DNA from 4 places in the Tistrella sp. genome. Region 4 is predicted to be linked to each of the others. Evidence: riboswitches for the same ligand, from Rfam matches in the RefSeq annotation. Region 4 holds a riboswitch; each other region holds the start of a gene.
What was found. A riboswitch is a leader RNA that binds a small molecule or an ion and turns the genes downstream of it on or off. The one in region 4 is predicted to bind S-adenosylmethionine.
Positions count from the first base shown of each region.

Region 1: it holds a riboswitch for S-adenosylmethionine, as region 4 does, so the genes downstream of both, metZ (O-succinylhomoserine sulfhydrylase) here and metK (methionine adenosyltransferase) in region 4, are expected to answer to the same signal.
Region 2: it holds a riboswitch for S-adenosylmethionine, as region 4 does, so the genes downstream of both, CMO28_RS16865 (MetQ/NlpA family ABC transporter substrate-binding protein) here and metK (methionine adenosyltransferase) in region 4, are expected to answer to the same signal.
Region 3: it holds a riboswitch for S-adenosylmethionine, as region 4 does, so the genes downstream of both, CMO28_RS00210 (homoserine O-succinyltransferase) here and metK (methionine adenosyltransferase) in region 4, are expected to answer to the same signal.

Region 1 is NZ_NYWI01000030.1:78,821-83,027, reverse strand. It holds gene folE (GTP cyclohydrolase I FolE) at 1-335, opposite strand, end outside; gene apaG (Co2+/Mg2+ efflux protein ApaG) at 691-1,098, opposite strand; gene metZ (O-succinylhomoserine sulfhydrylase) at 1,260-2,540, opposite strand; SAM riboswitch at 2,597-2,676, opposite strand; gene CMO28_RS09280 (ATP-binding cassette domain-containing protein) at 2,746-3,396, opposite strand; gene CMO28_RS09275 (hypothetical protein) at 3,393-4,207, opposite strand, start outside.
Region 2 is NZ_NYWI01000051.1:56,216-60,422, reverse strand. It holds gene CMO28_RS16875 (LeuA family protein) at 1-439, shown strand, start outside; gene CMO28_RS16870 (O-acetylhomoserine aminocarboxypropyltransferase/cysteine synthase family protein) at 672-1,970, shown strand; SAM riboswitch at 2,122-2,199, shown strand; gene CMO28_RS16865 (MetQ/NlpA family ABC transporter substrate-binding protein) at 2,346-3,125, shown strand; gene CMO28_RS16860 (hypothetical protein) at 3,207-3,761, opposite strand; gene CMO28_RS16855 (hypothetical protein) at 3,760-3,951, shown strand; tRNA gene CMO28_RS16850 (tRNA-Asp) at 3,979-4,055, shown strand.
Region 3 is NZ_NYWI01000003.1:2,724-6,930, reverse strand. It holds gene CMO28_RS00215 (TetR/AcrR family transcriptional regulator) at 1-567, shown strand, start outside; gene CMO28_RS00210 (homoserine O-succinyltransferase) at 574-1,515, opposite strand; SAM-I-IV-variant riboswitch at 1,557-1,678, opposite strand; gene putA (bifunctional proline dehydrogenase/L-glutamate gamma-semialdehyde dehydrogenase PutA) at 1,756-4,207, opposite strand, start outside.
Region 4 is NZ_NYWI01000028.1:554-4,760, reverse strand. It holds gene lnt (apolipoprotein N-acyltransferase) at 1-1,552, shown strand, start outside; gene CMO28_RS06780 (helix-turn-helix domain-containing protein) at 1,860-2,297, shown strand; SAM riboswitch at 2,382-2,458, shown strand; gene metK (methionine adenosyltransferase) at 2,595-3,764, shown strand; gene trmB (tRNA (guanosine(46)-N7)-methyltransferase TrmB) at 3,864-4,207, shown strand, end outside.

The DNA of each region.
Region 1 (4,207 bases), on a different contig from region 4:
GCCACATGGGCGACGCCGATGATCGGCACCATGTGATGCTCGCAATAGCTCTCGATCCGGATGCCACGCAGGGCGACGACCTCGTCATAGCCGTCGGTCTCTTCGAAGGTCCGCTGCAGGATCTCGACCGGATCCTGAACATAGCCCGCGAAGAATTCCTCGTAAGACCGCACCACGCGGTCGGGCGTGGACAGCAGGCCCTCGCGGTCCGGGTCGTCGCCCGCCCAACGGATCAGGGTCCGCACGGCGGCTTCCGCCTCGGCGCGGCTGGGGCGGCCTTCGGGGGCAGCGGCCTTCGGCGCCTCGGATGCGCCGACCTCTGCCGGGCCTCCCATTTTCACGGCCACGACGTTTTCACGTGTCATCTGACGTGCAACTCCCAGGGTGCGGCCGGCAGGTGCGCAGCGGGCCCACGCGAACGGCGGGGGACGGCGCATCGGGCTTCCGGCCGTGTGCGGATTCCGTTTCGTTTACGCAAGCCCGCAACCGATGGATCACCGGGGTGGAGAGCGTATCGCGACGGAGCCGCGATGGTGTGGGCCGGCGAGCCGCGATACGGCGGATCATCCTGCCCACGATCCGAAGCACATATCAACCATTGATTGCTGATGATGTGTTCGACGTAACTCTGACTATAGGTCGCAGCGCAGGCACCTGCAAGCGCGGGCCACGGCAGAACCGGGATCAGAATCAGTTGATCGTGTGCGCCGCATGGGGGCTGTCGAGCGAAAAGGTCGGGATCTGGACCTCGAAGGTCTCGCCGCCGGCGCTCTCCATCTGGTAGCTGCCGCCCATGATGCCCGAAGGCGTGGTGAGCGGCGCCCCGCTGGTGTATTCGAAGCTCTCGCCCGGCGCCAGCACCGGCTGTTCGCCGACCACACCCGCACCGCGAACCTCCTGCAGCCGGCCCAGGCCGTCGATGATCCGCCAATGGCGGGCACGCAGCTGCACCGTCTCGTCGCCGTGGTTCTCGATCCGGATGCGATAGGCGAAGACGAACTGCCCGTCCTCGGGCGAGGACTGGTCGTCGACGTAGAACGGGCGCACCGCCACCATGATCGAGCGGGTGGTCGCGCTGTATTCGTGGTCCGCCGCCATGGGTCCTACCTGCTGCAACGTGGATCGACGGGCCCGGAAGGGGCCCGGACAGGGAATATCGCGACCCATGCAACCGATTTCCAGGGCGGAGCGCAAGCGGTGATGCCCCCAGGATGTCGGGACGGGGTGTCCCGACACCCGTTTCAGGGGCAGCAATGGCCTCAGGCGGCGTCGAGTGCCGCCGCCAGATCGGCCGCCAGATCCTCGACATCCTCAAGCCCGATCGACACCCGGACCAGGCCGTCGCCGATGCCCACCGCCGCCCGCACCTCGGCCGGCAGCCGCTGATGGGTGGTGGTGGCGGGATGGGTCGCCAGCGTCTTTGCGTCGCCCAGATTGTTCGAGATGTCGGCAATCTCCAGCCGGTTCAGGAAGCGGAAGGCCGCTTCCTTGCCGCCCTTGAAATCGAAGGCCAGCAACGTGCCGCCGCCCGCCATCTGCCGCCGGGCCAGATCATGGCCGGGATGGGAGGCGAGCCCCGGATAGACCAGCCGGTTGAGGGCGGGATGGCCCTCGAAACGGCGGGCGAGGGTGGTGGCGCTGCGGGTCTGTTCCCGCACCCTGAGCGGCAGCGTCTCCAGCCCCTTCAGCAGCACCCAGGCGTTGAAGGCGCTGAGGGTCGGGCCGGTATGGCGCAGGAAGTCGCGCAGCGCCCCGTCGCAGAACGCCTCGCTGGCCAGGATCGCCCCGCCCAGCACCCGGCCCTGGCCGTCGATATGCTTGGTGGCGGAATAGACCACCACATCGGCGCCCAGCGCCATCGGCTTCTGCAGGATCGGGGTCGCGAAGACGTTGTCGACCACCAGCGTCGCGCCATGGGCATGGGCGATCTCGGCCACCGCCGCCAGGTCGATCAGCTCCAGCTGCGGATTGGACGGCGTCTCCAGGAAGAACAGCTTGGTCTCGGGGCGCACCGCCGCCGCCCAGGCGTCGAGATCGGCACCGCGCACGAAGCTGGTGGTGATGCCGAAGCGCGGCAGCAGTTCGGCCAGGATGTACTGGCAGGATCCGAACAGCGCCTCGGCCGCCACGACATGGTCGCCGGCGCGAAGCTGGCAGATCAGCACATTCCACACCGCCGACATGCCCGACGCGGTCGCCCGGCAGGCCTCGGCACCTTCCAGCGCCGCCAGGCGGGCCTCGAAGGTCCGCACCGTCGGGTTGCCGTAGCGGCTGTAGACGAAGCCCGGCTCTTCGCCGCGGAACCGCGCCTCAGCGCGGGCGGCGTCGTCATAGACATAGCCCGAATTCAGGAACAGCGCCTCGGCGGTCTCGCCATGGGGGCTGCGGTCCAGCCCGGCGCGTACCGCCAGTGTCGCAAGCCCGCGTGTCGCAAGCCCGCGCTCTGCCGCGGCTTCCGTTCCGGCCGCTGCAGCCGTGGCCTTCCACAATCCGTCGCCACAGTCGGCGTCGACATCCGTCCGGTCTTCGGTATCCCGCATGGTCTTCGGCCCACAAAAAAACCCGGCCTCTGGCCGGGTCTGCGCGTGAAGGGTTCGGTGCGCGGCCCCCGACCTTTTAGCGGCGTGATTAACGTGGTCCGCAAGCCGGCCGGCCCAAATCCCCACGATCGCCGCCAGGTCCTGCCCCGGCGACGCGACAGGCACGATACGCCCGCCCGCCACGGGGGGTCAAGTACCGATCATGTCAGGAGAATTCCCCATCCGGCGGATGGAGATGCAGGATCGGCCCGCCCGCCTCGGCGGCCTCGTCGGGATCATGGGTCACGATCAGCGCCGGCACACCACGCCTCCGCAGGCGGTCGAAGACCAGCGCCCTCAGGCGTGCGGCCAGCGGCCGGTCCAGCCGGGCGAAGGGTTCGTCCATCAGCACCGCCCGGGGATCCGCAGCCAGCATGCGCATCAGCGCCACCCGCGCCCGCTGCCCGCCCGACAGGGTCGCCGGATGTCGCCCGCCCAGCCCGTCCAGCCCGGCCTCGGCCAGCGCCGCGGCGATCCGGTCCCGCCGCGCCGCCCGATCCAGCCCGGCCGGCAGGCCGAAACCGATATTGGCGGCCACCGTCAGATGCGGAAACAGCAGGTCGTCCTGCATCATCAGCCCCACCCGGCGCCGCTCGGGCGGCAGGTCGTCGATCGGCCTTCCGTCCAGAAGGATGCGGCCGCTCATGGCCACGACCGGGTCGGCGATGCCGGCGATCACCGCCAGCAGGGTCGATTTGCCGATGCCCGACGGCCCCAGCACCGCCCCGATCACCCCGGGCGACACGCCGAGGTTCAGCGGCCCCACCAGCCGGCGGCCGCCGATCGCCACCGCCACCTCCTCAAGCTCCAGGCTCATCGGCGCCTCCGGCCACCGGCCGGCTCGGGGATCAGGCTCGCCAGCAGAAAGCCCGCCGCCGGCAGCAGGGCCAGCAGCAGGGCTGCCGCCGCCGCCGCCCGACGGTCCAGCCCGGCCGCAGCCGCAACCGCTTCGGTCGCTAGCAGCGGGATCCGGCCGCCACCGATCATCACCGCCGGCAGATACTGCGCCACCCCGGCCGAAAAGCCGATCGCCGCCGCCACCGCCAGCGGCCGTGCGGTCAGCGGCAGCATCACCGCCGCCCAGGCGCCGAAGCCGCTGCGGCCCAGGCTGCGGGCCAGCCGGCGCGGCCGCGGATCGGTCCGGCGATAGCTTTCGCGCAGCGCCAGAAAGACATAGGGAAACACCGTCGCCAGATGGCACCAGACCAGGGCAAGCCCGGTACCATCCAGGCCAAGCCGCAGCACGGGGCCCTGCAACCCGGCCAGAAACGCCGCCGGCGGCAGCAGCAGCGGCAGATAGATCAGCGCGTCGCCAGCATCACCTGCGGGGCGGCTGTCCCGGCCTTCCAGCAGCAGCAGGGCCAGCGGCACCGCGATGATCACCGGCAGCAGGGCATAGAGCGCGCTTGCCCCCGCCGCAGGGGCCAGACCGGCTGCCATGCCCGTCAGCCGTGCCGTCGACCAGCCGGCGGGCAGCGGGTCGGGGAAGCGCCAGACCGCAGCCCCGGCCCAGAAGACCAGCGTCACCACGGCCAGCACCGCCATCACCAGCACCAGCAGCCCCAGCCCGGCGGCAAGGCGGGAGGCAAAGGGCGCCAGCGGCCGACGGGGGCGGGTGGTCAGCCGGT
Region 2 (4,207 bases), on a different contig from region 4:
AGAGGCGATCGCCCAGCTGCGGCTCAACGGTCCGCGCATGGGGCTTGCGACCGATGTGGCGCTGGAGCCGGTGATCGAAGCCGCCCATGCCCTGCGCGAGATGATCCGCCTGCCGCTGATGCCGACCAAGCCGCTGCTCGGCACCGAGGCCCGCACCGTCACCGCCCCCACCCATCTCGGTTGGGCGCGCACGGCCGAGGCCTGGCCGGTGCGGCCGGTGGCGGCGCTCCGCCCCAATGCGGTCATGGTCGGCGGCACACCGCGCAACGCCATCACCCGCCGTCTCGCCGAGGCCGGGGTGGTGATCGACATCGACAAGATCGATGCGGTCTGCGACCGGCTGGCGGCCGATCCGACCCCCGACCGCTTCAACGATCATGGCGCGCTGGTCGCCCTCTATCGCGAAGTGGCCGACAGCGGCACCGGCCTGCCCGGCTGAGCTGCCGCAGGCCGCGAAGCATCGTCTTCCCTGTCCCGCAGGGCCTCCCGGCCCCTTCTGCTCCCGGCGGTCATCATCGCCGGGAGCTTTTTTTCTGCCAAATTGACAAAGATTTTTTGTGTTTGAAGCCGGTTCCACAATGCGTGTCGTTTATATACAGTGCCGCAACGGGCCGGCACTGCCCCCTTCAAGACATGATCCGGGCCCGGCACCATCCAGGGAGCGAGACCAGATGACCCAGTACCGTCACCCCGAGACGGCCGTTCTGCATGCGGGCTATCGTGCGGACCCCACCACCGGCGCGGTGGCGGTGCCGATCTATCAGACGACCTCCTATCAGTTCGAAAGCACCGCGAAGGCCGCCAACCTGTTTGCGCTGTCGGAGCTGGGCAACATCTATACCCGGATCATGAACCCGACCACCGACGTGCTGGAGCAGCGCCTGGCCGCCCTCGAGGGCGGTGTGGCGGCGCTCGCCGTCTCGTCCGGTCAGGCGGCCTCGGCGCTGGCGATCCAGAACCTCGCCCAGGCAGGCGACAATGTCGTCTCGTCGACAGATCTTTACGGCGGCACCTGGAACCTGTTTGCCAACACGCTGCGCCAGCAGGGCATCGAGGTCCGCTTCGTCGACCCGTCCGACCCTGAGAATTTCCGCCGCGCCACCGACGACCGGACCCGCGCCTATTACGGCGAGACCCTGCCCAACCCCAAGCTTCGGGTGTTCCCGATCGCCGAGGTCGCAGAGATCGGCAAGTCCTTCGGCATCCCGCTGATCATCGACAACACCGCCGCCCCGATCATCGCCCGGCCGCTTGAACATGGCGCGGCCGTGGTGGTCTATTCCACCACCAAGTATATCGGCGGCCACGGCACCTCGATCGGCGGCATCATCATCGATGGCGGCACCTTCGACTGGGAGGCCTTCCCCGAGCGTCAGCCGCTGCTGAACACCCCCGATGCCAGCTATCACGGCGCGGTCTGGACCCAGGCGGTGAAGCCGCTCGGCCCCATCGCCTATATCATCAAGGCCCGCGTCACCCTGCTGCGCGACCTGGGTTGCGCCGCCTCGCCCTTCAACGCCTTCCAGACCATTCAGGGCCTGGAGACGCTGCCGCTGCGCATGCGCGAGCACAACAAGAACGCGACCCTGGTCGCCAAGTTCCTGTCGGAGCACCCGGCGGTGCTGACCGTCACCCATCCGAGTCTGGCCGAGGGTGAGGCGCGCGCCCGCGCCGATAAGTATCTGAAGGGCGGCTATGGCGCGCTGATCGGCTTCGAGATCAAGGGCGGCGCCGAGGCCGGCCGCGCCTTCATCGAGGCGCTGAAGCTGCTCTACCATGTCGCCAATATCGGCGATGCGCGCAGCCTGGCCATCCACCCGGCCACCACCACCCACAGCCAGCTGTCGGAAGAGGAGCAGAAGGCCTCGGGCGTGACCCCGGGCTATGTCCGCCTCTCGATCGGCATCGAGCATGTCGACGACATCATCGCCGACATCGAACAGGCGCTGGCGGCGGCGACGTCGGCCTGATCGGCCGGTCCCTGCGGAATGCCTGCGGCGGGCGCATGGTGAAAGCCATGCGCCCGCTGCCGTTTCGCAATCGGGCAGGATTGCCTGCGGTTTCCACATGGCTGCCGTGTTGTCGATCGGCAATTGACGTAAGCGTGGCGGTGTTTTAGGGTGCCCCTGTCGCGCCGATTTGAGCCACAGCTTGCGGGCGCGTTACAAATGCAGCTAAAGCGGAGGGGTCGGAAACCCGCGCGACGCTGTCACGCGGGTTTTTTCGTGTTTGGTCCGGCAGGTCTCCCGCAAGGGTGAGGCGGCCGGACGGGATCAGGGTTGCAGCCGCCCCCGTGGCCCCGATCCGACGGACAAGATGCAGGGACACCAGTCCAGATGCGGATTCTGAAGACATTGGGCGGCGCGGCCGCCATCCTCGGGCTCGTCGCCGCCGGTGCGGCGCAGGCCGAAGAGATCAAGATCGGCGTGACCCCCGGCCCCCATGCCCAGATCCTGGAGCAGGTGAAGCCGATCGCCGCCGCGAAGGGCCTCGATATCGACATCATCGAGTTCAGCGACTATGTCGTGCCGAACCAGGCGCTCGCCGCGGGCGATATCCAGGCGAACTCGTTCCAGCACCAGCCCTATCTCGACAACCAGAATGCCGATCGCGGCTATGGTCTGGTGTCGATCGCCAAGACCGTGGTCTTCCCGCTCGGCATCTATTCGAAGAAGATCAAGAGCCTGGCCGAACTGAAGGACGGCGATTCGGTCGCCATCCCGAACGACCCGACCAATGGCGGCCGCGCCCTGCTGCTGCTGCAGGCCCAGGGCGTGCTGAAGCTCCGCGAGGGGGCGGGTCTCAAGGCCACGCCGCTCGACATCGCAGAGAACCCCAAGAACCTGCGGATCATCGAACTCGACGCCGCCCAGCTGCCGCGCTCGCTGGACGACACCGCAGCCTCGGCCGTGAACACCAACTACGCCGTCGAGGCGGGGCTCGATCCGGTGAAGGACCCGATCGCGCGCGAGGCGGCCGAGTCGCCTTATGCCAACGTGATCGCCGTCCGCAAGGTCGATGCCGACGCCGCCTGGGCCAAGACCCTGGTCGAGGCCTATCACGACCAGAAGATCAAGGATTGGATCAACGAGCAGTACAAGGGCGCGCTCGTCGTCGCCTGGTGATCCGTCCCCAGATCTCGAAGAACGGGCCGCCCGGGGACATCCCCGGGCGGCCCGTTTGCATGTAGGGCTATGGTGTGGTGCTCAAGCCATCTCGTTGCGGGCGATGCCTGCCGCCTCCCAATAGCCCTCTTCCCAGGTGATGAAGGCCTGGGTGTCGGTTTCATAGGGGTTGTCGGTCGCGGTCTGGCCGTCCAGGAAGGCGATGAAGCCTTCCTGCAGCTCGCGGACCACCGGCGCCTTGCGCATCGGCGCGTCGCCGCCCTCGACCGGCGGCTCGATCGCGCCGTCCAGCCCCGCGGCCGGGTCGATCACCAGGCCGCAGCGCCGGGCCAGATGGGCACGAAATTCCGGGTAGCGCATCAATACGGTGTCGTCGAGCCCTTCCGGGTTCTCCTTCAGCGCCTCGCGCCCGCGATCGGTGATGCCGAGCAGGCCATCGCCGCCCCGCCGGATCAACCCGGAGACCAGCAGGCGCCGGAGATCGATGACCACGCGGCGGTCGAATTCGGCCCGCGCCGCCGGATCGCACAGTTCTGCCGCCTTGGGCGCGATGCGCGCCAGATCCTGCAGCAGACGCTCCCCCACCCGGTGCTTGTCGGCCGGCTGCATGGCCAGCATCCGGAGCGCGGTGAGCATGATCGTCGAACTCGGCGGGCGGACCTCGGTTTGGAAGGGCATGGGTGATGTCCTCGACTTTGGTGCTCGGACCGGCGCCGATACCGGCCCTCTTGGTTCAACATGTGGCGGCGACGCGCAATCGTCACAAGGTCGAAAAAAAGGGCTTTTCAAGCGCACGCCGACTGGCTATAAACCGCGCACCCACTGAGACACGGTGGGGCACGCGAGAGGCTACGGGGGTGTAGCTCAGTTGGTTAGAGCGCCGGCCTGTCACGCCGGAGGCCGCGGGTTCAAGTCCCGTCACTCCCGCCACTCGCTCGGATTTTGAAAGCGCCTGGTTCATCTCTGGATGGGCCGGGCGTTTTCCTTTTGCGGTATTTGCATCGGCCGGCAGGGCCGCGCGGAAGACTGGCGACCAGCGCCGGTTTGTCTGGGGCATAAATCTCTCTGCGCGCATTCGTTTT
Region 3 (4,207 bases), on a different contig from region 4:
CAGGCGGCCGCCAACCGGGCCGCCATCGTGAAGGCGGCCGCCCGGCTGTTTCGCGAGCGCGGCTTCGATGGTGTCGGCGTGGCCGAGATCATGAAGGCCGCCGGGCTCACCCATGGCGGCTTCTACGGCCATTTCGCGTCCAAGGACGCACTTGCCGCCGAAGCCTGCGGCAAGGCCTTCGGCGACACGATCGAGCGGCTGGAGGCGGGGCGCGACCAGGCGGGCCGCGATCTCGGCCGCTTTGTCGAGACCTATCTGTCCGACACCCATCGCAGCCGTCGCGACATCGGCTGCCCGATCGCGGCATTGGCGACCGACGTGCCGCGGCAGGAGCCCGGCGTGCAGACGAGCTATGCCGAGGGGGTCGACCGTTTCATCGACACCCTGGCGGCGCGCTTCCCGGCACTGGCCGGGGCCGGGGGCGACCGCAACCGGGCAATCCTGGTGATGTCGGCCCTGGTCGGCGGCCTGGCACTTGCCCGTGCCACCGAGGCCAGTGACCGCGCGCTGTCGGACGAGATCCTGGCCGCAGTGCGCGACGAGATCACGAAGCTTCCCCGGACCTGACCGTCGTCACCGGCCGGAGGGCACGTGATCCTCGATCCCGATCCGCCCCAGATCGAAGGGGGTGGTCTGGTAAATCTCGTTGATCCAGTTGCCGATCAGCAGATGGGCATGGCCACGCCAGAGGTTGTGAGGCAGGCGACCGGGATCGTCGCCGGGGAAATAGCCGACCGGCAGGGTCACAGGCACCTCGGCCGCGACGTCCCGGTGATATTCTTCCGCCAGCGAGACCGTGTCGTATTCCAGATGATTGAACATGTGGAGTGCCCGGTGGGCCGGGTCGTCGAGCAGACAGAGACCGGTCTGATCGCTTTCGGCCAGCACGGTCATGCCGCTCGAAGCGGGCACATCCTCGGCCCGCACCTCGGTCCAGCGCGAGACCGGCGTGGTGAAGATGTCCGGAAAGCCGCGCAGCCAGGGCGAGGCCGGCGCCAGCACCCGGTGGGCATAAAGCCCGAAGGCCTTGGCGGGCAGGTCGTATTTGGCCATGCCGTGGAAGTGATGCACCGCCGCCTGCGCGCCCCAGCAGATCGTCAGGTTGCGATGAACATTGGTCTGGGTCCAGTCGAGGATCCGGCGCAGCTCGTCCCAGTAGGTGACCTCTTCGAAGCGCAGCCGTTCGACCGGTGCACCGGTGATCACGAACCCGTCGAAGCGTTCGGTCGCAACCTCGGCCCAGGGCCGGTAGAAGGCCGACATATGGTCGGTGGCGGTGTGGCGCGAGACATGGTCGGTGATCTTGACCAGGGTCAACTCCACCTGCAGCGGCGTGGAGCCGAGCAGCCGGGCGAACTGGGTCTCGGTCCGGATCTTGTTGGGCATGAGGTTGAGCAGGCCGATGCGCAGCGGGCGGATGTCCTGGCGGACCGCGTCGGTCTCACCCATCACCATCACCCCTTCCGCTTCCAATGTGCGGCGGGCGGGCAAATCGTCAGGAATCTTGATCGGCATCGGCGCGTCCCCACTCGGCATGTCAGGGGCGGACGCGGTGGCGTGATCCGTTTGATTGCCGGCTCGGCCACATCTTCCCGATCGCAGGGATCACGAGGGAGTGCCACCTTGCCCGGATGCGGCAGGTTGGCGTTGGGCGTCGCCCCAACTCTTGATGTGGCGCGGATCATAAGGCCATCGCACCCGCTCTGCAATGGCCGCCATGCGCAGCCTTGCAGAGCGGGTGACGGGCCGGAACGCTCAGTCGCCGCCGTCGGCGATGGTGGTCATCAGCCGGGTGTCGCCGCCGGCGGCGGCGGTATTGACCGACAGCACGCGCTCGACCGCAAACCGATGCAGATAGCGCGGACCGCCGGCCTTGGGGCCGGTGCCCGACAGCCCCTCGCCGCCGAAGGGCTGGGTGCCGACCACAGCACCGATCATGCTGCGATTGACATAGAGATTGCCCACCCGGGCCAGCTCCGCCACCCGGCGCACCGTCCGGTCGATGCGGCTGTGCACGCCCATGGTCAGCCCATAGCCATAGGCATTGATCCGCTGTACCACCGCCTCCAGATCCCGCGCCTCATAGCGCCAGATATGGAGCACCGGCCCGAAGACCTCGCGGGTCAGGCGGTCGGGGCTGTCGATCCGCCAGGCGGTCGGGGCGAGGAAGGTGCCGGCTTCGGCCCTGGCCGGCAGCGGTGCCTCGGCGATTTTCGTCTGGCCGGCCGCCTTCAGCGCCGCCAGATGGGCCTTCAGCCCGTCCAGCGCCTCGGCATCGATCACCGGCCCGACATCCGTCGCGAGCCGCATCGGGTCGCCCACCTCCATCACCGCCATGGCGCCGGCGAGCATGGTCTCGATCCGGTCGGCGACATCCTTCTGCACACACAGCAGGCGCAGCGCCGAACAGCGCTGGCCGGCAGAGCCGAAGGCCGAGGTCAGCACATCCGCCACCACCTGTTCGGGCAGCGCAGAACTGTCGACGATCATGGCGTTGAGCCCGCCGGTCTCGGCGATCAGCGGCACGATCGGCCCGTCACGCCCCGCAAGGCCGCGGTTGATCAGCTTCGCGGTCTCGGTCGAGCCGGTGAAAGCGATGCCGGCGACCCGCTCGTCGGCGACCAGCTTCGCACCGACCCGGGCACCGTCGCCGGGCAGCAGCGCGATGGCGCCGGCCGGCACGCCGGCCGCCAGCATGTGGCGCACCGCCCAGGCGGCGATCAGCGGGGTCTGCTCGGCCGGCTTGGCCAGCACCGCATTGCCGGCGGCAAGGGCTGCGGACACCTGGCCTGTGAAGATCGCGAGCGGAAAGTTCCAGGGTGAGATACAGGCGAAGACACCGCGGCCCGAGTGCCGGATCTCGTTGCTCTCGCCCACCGGCCCGGGCAGGGTGACGGGGCCGGCGAAATCGGCGCGGGCCCGGGCGGCGTAGTAGCGCAGGAAATCGATCGCCTCGCGGATCTCGGCCACGGCATCCGGCCAGGTCTTGCCGGCCTCGCGGATCAGGATCGCGAAGGCGCGGTGGCGGTCGGCCCAGTAGCGATCGGCGATCGCCTCCAGCACGGTGGCGCGGGCGGGCCCGCCCAGCGCATCCCAGCGGCCCCAGGCAGCGCGGGCGGCCGTGATCGCCGCCTCGACCGCGGCATCGTCGGCCTCGGCCACGCGCCCCACCACCACCGCGCGGTCGGCGGGGCTGCGGATCTCCGCAAAGGCGCCGCCGCGATCCCGGCCCTCGACGATCGCCGAGGCCTCGGCGGGCATGGCGGCGGCAGCGGCGACGGCGGCGTCCAGCTCCATCACCACCAGCGGATCGGCCAGATCCAGCCCCTGGCTGTTCGGCCGTTCGGGGGCATAGATCGCACCCGGCAGCGGGATCGACGGGTTGGGCCGCGAGGCCCGGCCGGCAAGCTTCGCCACCGGGTCGGCGACCAGATCGCCGATGGCGACGCTCTCATCGGCCAGGCGATGCACGAACGAGGTATTGGCCCCGTTCTCGAGCAGGCGCCGGACCAGATAGGGCAGAAGATCCTCATGTGCGCCGACCGGCGCATAGATCCGGCAGCTGACGCCGCCCTTCGACGGCGCATCGCCCAGCGCCGCCTCGTAAAGCGGCTCGCCCATACCGTGCAGGCGCTGATATTCGAAGCGGCGGTCATTGCCGGCCATCACGTCGATCGCCGCCACGGTATGGGCGTTATGCGTGGCGAACATCGGATAGAGCCGGTCGCGCGCCGCCAGCATGCGGCGGGCGCAGGCGAGATAGGAGACGTCGGTCGCCTCCTTGCGGGTGAAGACCGGGAAGGAACTGAGACCGCGTTCCTGCGCCCGCTTGATCTCGGTGTCCCAATAGGCGCCCTTGACCAGACGGGTGGGGATGATGCGGCCGGTGCGCCCGGCCAGCTCCACCACATGATCGATCACCGCATGGGCGCGCTTCTGATAGGCCTGGACCGCCAGCCCCAGACCGTTCCAGCCGGCAAGCGCCGGGTCGGCCGCGGCACCTTCCAGCAGGTCGAGCGAGATGTCGAGCCGGTCGGCCTCTTCGGCATCGATGGTGAGCCCGATGCCCACCGCCTTCGCCTCGCGCGCCAGTTCGGCCAGCCGGCCGCCCAGTGCCTTCAGCATGCGGCCGTCCTTGGCCGCCTCGTAGCGCGGATGCAGCGCCGAGAGCTTCACCGACACGCTGGGACGGGTGATCTCGTCCAGC
Region 4 (4,207 bases):
ACTGGCGGCCCTGGCCGGCGGCCTGTCGACGGCGGCGCTGCCGCCGGCCGACGCCTGGCCCCTGGGCTTCGTTGCCTTCCCCCTGCTTCTGCTGCTGCTCGATGGCGTCCGCGGCCGGCTCTGGCCGGGGTTCTGGACAGGCTGGGCTTTCGGGCTCGGCCAGTTCGCGGCCGGGCTGTACTGGATCGGCGTCGCCTTCTTCGTCGACGCGGCGGCCTTCGGCGCGCTGGCCGTGCCCTCGGTTCTGGGGCTGTCGGCCGGACTTGCAATCTTTACGGGGCTGGCCGGCATGGCGCAGGCCCGCGCGGCGCCGAAGGGCGCCGGGCGGGTATTGTTTCTGGCGGTGGCATGGGTGGCGGCCGAGTGGCTGCGCGGCCATCTGCTGACGGGATTTCCCTGGAATCTGGCCGGTGCCTCGGTTCTGGCCGTGCCCGCCCTGGCGCAGGGGGCCGCGATCGTCGGCACCTATGGCATGGGCCTGCTTGCCGTCGCCGTCTTTGCAGCCCCGGCGCTGCTGCTGGTGCGGGAGCCGGGGGACCGCCGGCCGGCGGCGATGACCGGGGGGCTGATTCTTGTGGTGCTGGCGGGCGTCGGCCTGTGGGGCGCCCTGCGTCTCGAGGCCCATCCGACGGTCATGGTGCCGGGGGTGAAACTCCGCCTTGTCCAGGCCGCGATCGACCAGAAGGAAAAATGGCGCGGCGGGATGAAGGCGCAGCATCTGCGCACGCATCTGGATCTGACCCGGGGGCCGGGCTTCGACACCATCACCGACGTGATCTGGCCCGAGACGGCCGTCGGCTACTATCCGCAGCAGGAAGCCGAGGTTCGCGAGGTGCTGGCCCGGGCCGTGCCGCCGGGCGGTCTTTTGATCACGGGCGCCCCCCGTGTGGAATGGACGCCACCGCCGGCCGGCGCGCCGGCGGGAACGGAACCGCAGCCGCGGGTGTTCAACTCGGTGATGGCGATCGATGATCGGGCGCGGATCGTGGGCGTCTACGACAAGGCACATCTGGTACCCTTCGGCGAATATGTGCCGCTGCGCGAATTCAACCCCTTCCCGAAGCTTACCGCCGGCAGCATCGATTTCACGCCCGGCCCCGGCCCGGCGACGCTGGCGCTGCCCGGGCTGCCGCCGGCCAGCCCGCTGATCTGCTATGAGGCGATCTTTCCGGGGGAGGTGACGGCGGGGGCGGCGCCCATGGTCCGGCCGGGCTTTTTGCTGAACGTCACCAATGACGGATGGTTCGGCCTGACGGCGGGGCCCCATCAGCATTTCGCGTCCGCCCGGCTGCGGAGCATCGAGGAAGGGCTGCCGCTGGTCCGTGCGGCGAATAACGGCATTTCGGCGATCGTCGATCCGCTTGGGCGGATCATCGCCCTGCTGGAGCTGGACCGCCGGGGCGTGCTGGACGGGCCGCTGCCCGCAGCTCTGCCCCCCACGCTTTATGCCCGCCTCGGCGATGCCTCGGCCGCGTTGGCGGGCCTGATCGTTCTGGCGCTCGCCTTCCTGCCGGGCGGCCTGGGACGGCGTATCCGGCAGAGGAGAAACTGATGGCAGGGTGTGATGGCCCGGGGTTGAAAAACGGCCGCTTTCGCGTGTGGCGAGCCTGACCGGGGGGCATCGGATCGCAGACCGGTTGTTCGGCTACCTGTCGACGCCGTGGCGTCGAAGCCGGCAATCGAGGCGTTGGCCACATGTCATCAAAGGCGAGTAGGGCTTGCAATGCAACCCGGAATGCGCGTTTCGGCCATTGCAATGCGCGCGCCGGGGTTGACCCATGCCATGGCGTGATGTCATCTATCCGCCTGACAAACGGGCCGGAATTGAAGGCAGCCGTGAGCGAGGAGGGATGTGACGGATGGCGACGCGACTGAACCCAATTGATGCCCATGTCGGTGGCCGGGTGCGGCTTCGCCGCCAGCTGATGGGGCTTAGTCAGGAAAAGCTGGGACAGCGGGTCGGTCTGACGTTCCAGCAAATTCAGAAATATGAACGTGGGGCGAACCGCATCGGCGCGGGACGGCTGTTCCTCATTGCGCATGCGCTCAATGTTCCGGTGTCGTTCTTTTACGAGGACGTCGGAACGGTGACGGCCGAAGAGAGCGCGGACGGGATCGACGACGGGTTCGACTGGCTCGTCATGGACGGGCCCGAGGCGCAGACCCTGGCCTTCAACTTCTCCCGCATTCAGGACCCGCGTGCGCGTGCGCGGCTGGTTGAACTTGCAAGGACCATCAGCGACGGCCTCGCGACTGCCTCTCAAAAAAGCACTCTTGATTCCGATGTCGTACCGTGAAAGTTTCATCTGACGACGAAGTTGAAACTTCTGCGTGAATATGTAGGGTGTAGATAGCGCACCCGGCGTAGACGTGGATGTCGCTACATCGTCCGTGGTCGGATTTGTGCCGCTTGCCGCCACGTTAAACAGTGCGCTAAGTGGGCTTGGTGGTGCGCTGTCGCGTTATCTGCCGAGAACCCAGACGCACGGAGTCCATCAGTGGTGCCAGCGCGGTTCGCCACCCGCGATGGTGCCCGGACCACGGATTCCGATCTCGTGGTCCGTCGTCGGTTCTTGAGGGGTTGAACACGCGCCATGGCCCGCAGCAACTATCTTTTTACCAGCGAATCGGTTTCCGAAGGACATCCGGACAAGATCTGTGACCGGATTTCGGATGCGGTGCTGGATCATCTGCTCGCCGCAGATCCCTATTCCCGCGTCGCCTGCGAGACGCTTGCCACCACCAATCGCGTGGTGATCGCGGGCGAAATCCGCTCGCATGGCGACACCGCGCCCGACACGATCGAACGTGTCGCTCGCGAGGTGATTCGCGACATCGGCTATGAGCAGGACGGCTTCCACTGGAACACGGCGAAGGTCGAGGTGCTGCTGCACGAGCAGTCGGCCGACATTGCCATGGGCGTGGATGCCGCCGGCAACAAGGATGAAGGTGCCGGCGACCAGGGCATCATGTTCGGCTATGCCTGCCGTGAGACCGACGCGCTGATGCCGGCGCCGATCCACTATGCCCACACCATCCTGCGCAACCTGCGCACGGCCCGCCGTTCGGGCGACATCTCGGTGCTCGGCCCCGATGCCAAGAGCCAGGTGACGCTGGAATACGTCGACGGCAAGCCGGTGCGCGCGACCTCGATCGTGCTGTCGACCCAGCATCTGGCCTCGGCGTCGCAGGAAGAGGTCCGCGCGGCCGTCCTGCCGGTCATCGAAGCCTCGCTGCCGGCCGGCTGGATGTGCGACGACGCCGGGCTCTACATCAACCCGACCGGCAATTTCGTGATCGGCGGCCCGGATGGCGATGCCGGCCTCACCGGCCGCAAGATCATCGTCGACACCTATGGCGGTGCCGCTCCCCATGGTGGCGGTGCGTTCTCGGGCAAGGACCCCACCAAGGTCGACCGCTCGGCCGCCTATGCCGCACGCTATCTGGCGAAGAACGTGGTGGCGGCCGGCCTTGCCGATCGCTGCACCATCCAGCTCGCCTATGCGATCGGCGTGTCGCATCCGCTGTCCGTCTATGTCGACACCTACGGCACCGGCCAGGTCGACGAGGCGAAGCTCGAGAATGCGCTCCGCGAGGCGATGAACCTGACGCCGCGTGGCATCCGCGAGCATCTGAAGCTGAACCGGCCGATCTTCGGCCGCACTGCGGCCTACGGCCATTTCGGCCGCGACCCCGAGGCCGATGGCGGCTTCTCGTGGGAGAAGACCGATCTGGCGGAGACGATCAAGCAGCTTGTGCTCTGATCCCCATTCGTGCGATCAGCGGGGCGGCGGCCGGGAACGGCCGCCGCCCCGTTGCGTTTCCGACCCGATCTTCAGCCGCAAGCCGGACCCGTGCCGACGATGACCAGCGCCGACGATACCCGGACCCCCGGGACCGATACCCTGGCGGATGCCGCCGGTGAAAGCATGGGCCGCCGCCATTTCGGCCGCCGGGTGGGGCGTCCGCTCAAGGCCGGGCGCAGCCGGGCGATGGAAGAGACCCTGCCCGAACTGGCAATCGCCCTGCCGGAACCCGGGACGCGGCTGGAGCCCGCCGGGCTGTTCGGCCGGCCGATGCGCGAAATCGTGGTCGAGATCGGATTCGGTGGCGGCGAGCATCTGATTGCCCGGGCCGAGGCCGAACCGGATACCGGCTTCATCGGCTGCGAGCCCTATATCGGCGGCATGTCGGCCTTTCTGGTGGA